Regions from separate parts of the Fusibacter sp. genome, predicted to be linked through region 2. Evidence: riboswitches for the same ligand, from Rfam matches in the RefSeq annotation. Region 2 holds a riboswitch; the other holds the start of a gene.
The links. A riboswitch is a leader RNA that binds a small molecule or an ion and turns the genes downstream of it on or off. The one in region 2 is predicted to bind cobalamin.

Region 1 (4,221 bases), on a different contig from region 2:
TCAAGCTGCTTTCAACGCCTTTTCAACAAACGCCAGCATTCAAAATATCGTTGAACTTGAGCTTAAAGATCAAATTGAAAACTTAAAAAGTGAACTGGTTTCTGCCGATGAGGTCGTGAACATTACCAAAAGTGCATTAAATGAAAAAAACATTGCCATTACGCGTGCTGTGGCTCAGCTTATTTCAGATGACCCAACATGGCTTGAGACAAATCGAATGATTGAGCTTGCTAATTTGCTCGAAATCTCAGAAATCCACGTTATAGATAAAGATGGCGTTCTGCAACATGGTAATATTGAAGGTTTTTATGGCTTTGATTTCAATACGTCAGATCAAACGCTTCCCTTTATTGCACTTATTAATCAAAAAAATGGTGCCCTCGCACAAGAGCCTTCACCAAGAGGAACGGATAATGTGCTCTTTCAATACATCGGCGTTTCAAGAATTGATGCTCCTGGTATCGTTCAAATCGGTATTGAACCAAAAGCCGTTCAAGAACTGCTCAGTAATCTAGACATCCAAAAAAGAATTGAAACCCTTGTCATAGGCGGTTATGGATTTGCGACAATCGTAGATGAACAGGGCATGATCCTCGCTAATAATGACCCAGCACTTTTAGGGACAGAGGCAAGTAGCCTTCCTTGGCTTTCAGACTTTTTGGCTTCCAGTGCCTCAATTGAATCCAAAACAATCAATGACAAATCCTTTTATATTTACAAAGAAAAAGATAATGGCTATTCACTTGTCGTTACTTTTCCTAAGGATATAACAGATGCAATTTTTAGACGTAATATGATCAATAACGTAGCGATTGTACTCTTATCCATCATCATATTGACCATTATCATTCAATTTGCAATAGGTTTTATGGTGACCAAGCCAATCAATAAAATTCAATATGCAATGGGTGAAGTGGGCAAGGGGAACTTTGATGTCTCTTTGGATTATACCTCTAAAGACGAGATCGGTGCACTTGCCGTTGACTTTGGTAAAATGGTTGCCAATGTGAAACATTTAATCGCTCAAACCACCTCAAGTTTAAAACAGGTTGTAAATTCTTCAGTGACCATACAACAAAACATAGAGGGTTTAAACAGTGCCAGTCATGAAGTAACCCGCGCAGTTGAAGAAATTGCACATGGCTCAACAGAAATGGCCTCAAACGTAAGCGAACGCCTAAGTGCTTCACAACAGCTTGGTACAAGTATTAATAACATCTATACAAAATTGAAAACGGCAAAATCTGTTTCAGATGAAATGGTCTCAACAAATAAAGTTGGAAAAGGGAAAATCACAGATCTTCAAAATGTCTTCCAACTCACCGTCAGCAATACTGGTGAAGTTGCCAATAATGTTGATTTGTTAAGTCAAAGCTCACAAGCAATCGAAAACATTGTCAGTGCCATTAAGGGCATTTCAGATCAAACCAACCTGCTTGCTTTAAATGCCTCCATAGAAGCAGCAAGAGCTGGTGATGCGGGAAGAGGCTTTGCTGTGGTAGCAGATGAGATCAGAAAGCTCGCTGAACAGTCTTCTCAATCAGCAGAAGAAATTAGCAGCATCATCAACAACATTATTACTGTCGTTGATCGGACAAACCTCACAGTTACAGAAACCAAGCAATCTGTCGACAGTGCTAAACAAAATCTGTCTGAAACTGTGGCTGTATTTGACGGCATCGAAAAGAGCGTCTTCCATGTGGATGAAATCATTAATGATTTTATTGATGAAACGTCTAAGATTGACGTCTTAAAATCTGAACTCATAGAATCGCTTGAATCTATGGCTGCATTGAGCGAAGAATCAGCAGCTTCAACCGAGGAAATTAACGCCTCTACTGAAGAACAGCTATCACGCGTCATGGAAATTAGCGAAGCTGTCAATGCGCTTAATTCGGATATCCAAGTCCTTTCAACCGAAATGAGCAAATTCATCATTTGAGATCAGAATTGTGATTTAAAGACTTGACGATTACCACCAAATCCTTTAAACTGAATCATGTAAACAAGAAAATTTATAACATGTACGGTGCCAAGTAATTGGAGAATAGGGAATTAGGTGAGAGTCCTAAGCGAACCCATCACTGTAAGGTGGAGCAACTTGCATTTGCCACTGAGTTTTACTCGGGAAGGCGCAAGGTGTGCTATGATACCGAGCCAGGAGACCTGCCGATCAAGCAATGCAATGAATGAAGGTAAAGTTCATTACCCTAGGGGTAATGGACTTTTTTTTATGCAAAATGCAGGAAACCCATTTCTCCCAAACATTGAAGGAGGATATTCATGTTAAATGATGTATTGTCAAAAATTACAGAGATTGATCGCGATATGATGAAAACCGTTAGAAATCGTGTGGATTATCTCAACAAACCACAAGGCTCTCTGGGGAAATTAGAGGATCTTGTTGTACAGGTATCTGGTATTACAAGTCAAGCCTATCCTATGACGGATAAAAAAGCCCTTATTGTCATGTGTGCCGACAACGGCGTTTGCGTAGAGGATGTTGCCTCTGCCCCACAAGAAGTTACCTATATTCAGACCCTCAACATCCCCCGTGGCTTAACTGGTGCAGGTGCACTGGCCAAGCAGATGGATGCAAAAATATATGCGGTTGATGTCGGTGTCATGAGAGATATTGAAGACGAATATGTGATCAATAAAAAGGTCATGTACGGCACTCACAACATGACTAAAGGTCCTGCCATGTCGCGAGATCAAGCCATTAAGGCATTGGAGGTCGGTATTGAAATCGCCATTAAAGCGGTTGAAGACGGTGCTAAGATCCTTGCTACAGGTGAAATGGGGATTGGTAATACCTCAACCACAACTGCCCTTCTCTCAGTTTTCACTGGTATTGATCCCAAAGAGATCACAGGTATTGGTGCCAACTTCCCACTTGAAAAACTCGCCCACAAGGCAGATGTAATAAAGCGATCAATCACAGTCAATCAACCCAATCCTGAGGATGTTTTAGATGTGCTCTCAAAGGTTGGAGGACTTGATATTGCCGGCATGGCTGGGACAATGATCGGTGGTGCTTATAAAAAGGTGCCAATTATCATCGATGGGTTCATCTCAACTGTTTCTGCAATTGTGGCCTGCAAGCTCAACCCACATGTCAGAGATTACCTCATTCCATCTCATTATTCACTTGAAAAAGGTGCTAAAATCGCCACCGACTACTTGAAATTGGACCCATTTTTAGATATGAACATGAGACTTGGTGAAGGTAGCGGCGCTTTGCTTGCCTTTAATATTGTCGAAGCGGCATGTTATATGAACAGAGAAATGATAACTTTTGAAGAGGCTGAATTTGACGTATTGTAAAAATATACGTAAATAAAGGATTTATCTACTATAATATAGAATAAAACAGTGAGATCTTATCTCACTGTTTTTTTATTGTATAGATCATTAGTTTTCATCCAGCTTTGAGCAAGAATCTTCAACTTGCGATAAGCGGTTAAATGAGAACGGTAACGACAAAACAAAGTTTTGGCGTTAAATGATTGTATACAACAAAATTTGAGCCAAAAGCTGTGATGAGGAGTCTTCAACCTCAAACAGCGTCAGCGAAAATTGGTTTGAGACATCGAAAATGGCTCAAATGTTGTTATAGATCATTAGTTTTCATCCAGCTTTGAGCAAGAATCTTCAACTTGCAAATAGCAATTAGATGAAAAGATAAGAAAAGCGTTTTAATGAAATGAGGTGAATCGTGAAAACTAAAATTATTGCACATCGGGGATTTCGAAGCAGGTATCCTGAAAATACCTTAACTGCCTTTCAAAAAGCACTGGAAATAGGCGCACATGGACTTGAGCTGGATGTCCATTATTCAAAAGACGGGGAAATCGTCGTCTTTCATGATTTTGAACTTGAACGCATTACTGGACAAAGTGGTCATATATTCGATTTTACATATGAAACCTTAAAAGACATGCCAATTCATCTTTTCGGGATTGTCGAAAAAATACCACGCCTTGAAGAAGTTTTAGCACTCTTCCTAGAATACGAAAAAAATCAGCCACAAGCTGAACCACGCATTCTTAATGTTGAATTTAAAGCGGGTAGTCAATTCTACAAGGATATCGAAAAAAAGACCTTAAATTTATGCTTAGAATATCTGAAGAGAGACCAACTTATTTTTTCCTCTTTCGACCATAAGGCCCTCCTTACCCTAAAAGGAATTGATCCGTCCATCAAGACAGGCGCTTTAAC
Region 2 (4,221 bases):
TCGCCTTCTAACACAACGGCATTGTACTCATTGTCTATCTTGGCATATTTAGATTGGCCTGTTACATAAACTGGTCTTACAGTTCCATAAATACCATCGCCCATATCTTCAGAGAATGCCATTAACTTCATCCTGTAATTTTCGCTTTTTGCATAGTCAATATCTGATTTTAAAATATTTGAGATTCCTTCAATTGGTAAATCCGTCCATTTGATGTGCTTTTTATAGCCGATAGAAGAGAGAATGACTAATTTTCTCATGGCATCATAGCCTTCAACATCTGAGGTAGGGTCTGACTCTGCAAAGCCCATTTCCTGTGCGAGTTCAAGAGCAGAATCATATGATATACCATCATCGAACATTTTGGTTAGAATATAATTTGTTGTACCATTTATGACAGCACTGATATTTTTAATGGTATTGCCTGCAAGGCACTCTTGGAGTGGTTTTAATATTGGTATACCACCACCTACACTTGCTTCAAAACTTAAGATGGTATTATTAAGCTTTGCAATTTCAAGTAAGTCGTTACCTTTCTCGGCGATGAGGTCTTTGTTTGCAGTGATTACCGGGACGCCTTTTTTAAGGAAGTATTCCAAATAATCATAGGTAGGATAGATGCCGCCGATTGTTTCGATGACAATATCGTACTCATCTTTTATGAGCTCATTAAAACTGTTAGTAAAGATATCATATGCTTCATGTGTTTTGTATTTATCTAAGTTTTTAACAAGAACTTTTTCAACCCGTACATTTTTTGAAAAGTTCTCTTGTATGCTTTCATTATTCCTCTTTATTAATTCATAGACACCAGAACCTACTGTTCCGTATCCTAATAATGCAATTTTCATATTAAACCTCCCAGTTAAACTTATTCAATGCCAAGTAGTGAAAATTTATGAACGCCTTCGATATTTTTAAGATCATTGGATAATGTTGTAAACGAGTTGGTCATTTCGGATATGTCAATCGTAATTGTGACATTTGCCATTTGATCAATTGGGCTACTTTGACTAATTGTCATTATATTACCGTTGTTTTCAGCGATACATTCTAGAACTTTTGATAAGATTCCCGAATGGTGGTCTAGGTTCATTGAAACAGTTGCTTTTTTTCCGATGACACCATCACCAAGTGCGAAAACAAAATCATTATACTTATAAAATGTACTTCTGCTGATGCCGACTTTCTTAACTGCATCAGAAACTGAAGTAGCTTTTCCTTCTTTTAGTAAGGTTTTAGCTTCAACGACTTTAATAAATACCTCTGGTAAAACGTCGATGTGTATGAGTAGAAATTTTCCTTTATCCATATTATCCTCCCTGTATTTTATAGACGGACAATTGTTCGCCGAAAATGATATTAATAAGGATTATAGCACAATAAAATATTGTATACAAGGCAAATGTTAAATATAATTCATGTTTTTATTTCTGAACAATCAAATGTTTCTGAATTGTTTGAATAGTATTGTAATTATGTGATTCTTTCTGAATTTTGTAAAGTTTCTAAGCATTTGGGGTATATTATTTTTACATATGAATGAAATTATTTTTTATTATTAGGAGGCACAGTTATGAGCTATTTGAAAGGTGAATTTTCTTTAAAAATGACAGGTGATCGTCAAATTGACAAAAGTGTCCTTTCATCGCAGAACTTTATATTGTATTTTTATCCAAAAGATAATACATCCGGTTGTTCCTTAGAGGCACAGGATTTCGCAGATTTATACGATGAGTTTAAGGCGCTTGGTTATGAAGTGTATGGTATCAGTAAAGACAGCTTAAAATCACATGAGAAATTCAAAGAAAAATTTGCGTTGCCATTTGATTTAATATCAGATGAAGAAAAGATACTACATCATAGCTTCGATGTCATTAAGGAAAAGAAACTATATGGAAAGCATGTTTTAGGAACGGAACGTTCAACATTTGTCTTTAGAGAGGGCCTTCTTTGTATTATGGAGTTTAGGGGCATAAAGGCGAAAGGACATGCAAGAGATGTCCTAGATCACTTGCAAAAGTAATCCTAACTTGACAATGCATGTGTGCAACAGTATAATGTAATAGAAAATTGAATATTAAATTAAGGTGCTTCTCTTATTAAGCTAAGAGGGAAAGAGGTTAAAATCCTCTGCAGCCCCCGCTACTGTATATAGTGATGAAATCCAAGTTATCCACTGAGAAATCGGGAAGGATGGAAAGTAAAGTGATCTATGAGCCAGGAAACCTGCCTTAATTTCGAAATAATCTACTTCGGAGGGAAGTCGGGTGATTTGAATTGAGTTTGCATTCAACACACGTCTTTCACGTGTGTTTTTTTATGCAAACAACAAAATTTGAGCCAAAAGCTGTGAAGAGGAATGTTCAGCCTCAAACAGCGTCAGCGAAAATTGTTTTGGGACATCGCGGATGGCACAAATGTTGTTATAAAATGGATCAATAGCGCATTTTGCGTATAATGGATATAAAGTGAGGGTTAATCATGGCTAAGAAAATAATGTTTCAGGGAACAGGATCAACAGTTGGAAAAAGTTTAATAGTGGCTGCTATGTGTAGAATATTAAATGATGAAGGCTATCGTGTAGCACCTTTTAAATCACAGAACATGGCACTAAACTCATTTATTACGAAAGACGGAAAGGAAATGGGTAGAGCACAGGTTGTTCAAGCTGAGGCGGCTAGAATTGAGCCGGATGTTTCAATGAATCCTATCCTTTTGAAACCGACAAGCTATGTGGGATCTCAAATTATCTTAAATGGTCAGGTTTATCAAAATATGAAAGCTAGTGAGTATTTTTCTCAGAAGGATTTTTTAATTCCTCATATTAGAAAGGCTTTCAATCACTTAAATCAAAATTATGATGTCATTGTAATTGAAGGAGCTGGCTCTCCGGCAGAAATAAACCTCAGAAGTCGTGATATTGTAAATATGGGACTTGCTGAAATTGTTGATACAGATGTTCTCTTAATCGGAGATGTCGATAAAGGAGGCGTCTTTGCTTCCATATATGGCACTTATATGCTCTTATCTGAAGAAGAGCGTAAACGTATTAAGGGATTTGTCATCAATAAATTTAGAGGTGATGTATCTTTATTAGTGCCAGGTGTAAAAATGATTGAAGAAAAAATAGGAATCCCTTGTGTTGGGATTATCCCATTTATAGAAAATCTAAAAATAGATGACGAGGACAGTGTGTCCGAACGTCTTTTTATGAAATCTGACAAACCCATCAAAGTAGGTGTGGTAAGGTTGCCATATATGTCGAACTTCAGTGATTTTACAGTATTTGATATGGAATCTGATGTCAGTCTTGAATATGTAACGACCGAAGCTGAGATTGATGAGTGTGACTTACTCATCATCCCAGGCAGCAAAAATACAATTTTTGATATGCAATTTATCATTAAACATAAAATCAATCAGGCCATTTATCGTTTTTATAAAGCTGAAAAACCTATCTTTGGCATTTGTGGCGGCTATCAGATTTTAGGAAACAGCATTTCTGATCCTGACAGTGTTGAATCTATTGATGACTTAATCAATGGCCTCGGTCTTTTAAATGTTGAAACTGTTATGGCAACTGAAAAGACAACTGTACAAAGTGAAGCAACCATTCAAAATGATTACTTGAATCTCAATACAAAAGACATGATCATAAAAGGTTATGAAATCCACATGGGAGAAACAATTGCATGTGGCAGTGATGTCGTTCCCTTTGCAATCAACAGCAAGGGCGAATATGACGGTGCTATCGATGAAACAGGACGTGTTATGGGCACTTATTTCCATGGCATCTTTGACAATGATGAATTTAGAAGTGCTATTCTAAACAAAATTAGAAGTCAAAAGGGGATTATTGAAGTAAGCTCAGAAGAGTCCTTTGAGAAGCTAAAAGATCAGGAATATGATCGTTTGGCAGAGCACGTTAAACAATATATGGACATGAAGCTTATTAAAGCATTCTTAGAAGAATCGAGGCAATTAGATTGTTAGTTGATATAGGTATTGCAGTCCTTTTGGACTGGTTAATTGGTGATCCTCCTAATTGGCCGCATCCAGTTAGGTTTATAGGATGGTTAATCAGTAATCTCGAAAAGATGATAAGACGTTTTTTCGGAAACCTCTATGTTGGTGGTTTTGTATTAGCATTTTTAACAGTAACAATTGTTGTAATGTTGTATACGATCACAGCTATGATTAGCCATCCTTACTTTTTAA

Region 1: it holds a riboswitch for cobalamin, as region 2 does, so the genes downstream of both, cobT (nicotinate-nucleotide--dimethylbenzimidazole phosphoribosyltransferase) here and AC220I_RS05035 (cobyric acid synthase) in region 2, are expected to answer to the same signal.

Annotation. Positions count from the first base shown of each region.
Region 1 is NZ_JBVBZF010000017.1:12,145-16,365, forward strand. It holds gene AC220I_RS05645 (methyl-accepting chemotaxis protein) at 1-1,942, shown strand, start outside; cobalamin riboswitch at 2,011-2,188, shown strand; gene cobT (nicotinate-nucleotide--dimethylbenzimidazole phosphoribosyltransferase) at 2,284-3,327, shown strand; gene AC220I_RS05655 (glycerophosphodiester phosphodiesterase) at 3,719-4,221, shown strand, end outside.
Region 2 is NZ_JBVBZF010000012.1:6,195-10,415, forward strand. It holds gene AC220I_RS05020 (homoserine dehydrogenase) at 1-851, opposite strand, end outside; gene AC220I_RS05025 (ACT domain-containing protein) at 872-1,312, opposite strand; gene AC220I_RS05030 (peroxiredoxin) at 1,577-2,026, shown strand; cobalamin riboswitch at 2,072-2,251, shown strand; gene AC220I_RS05035 (cobyric acid synthase) at 2,485-3,996, shown strand; gene cbiB (adenosylcobinamide-phosphate synthase CbiB) at 3,990-4,221, shown strand, end outside.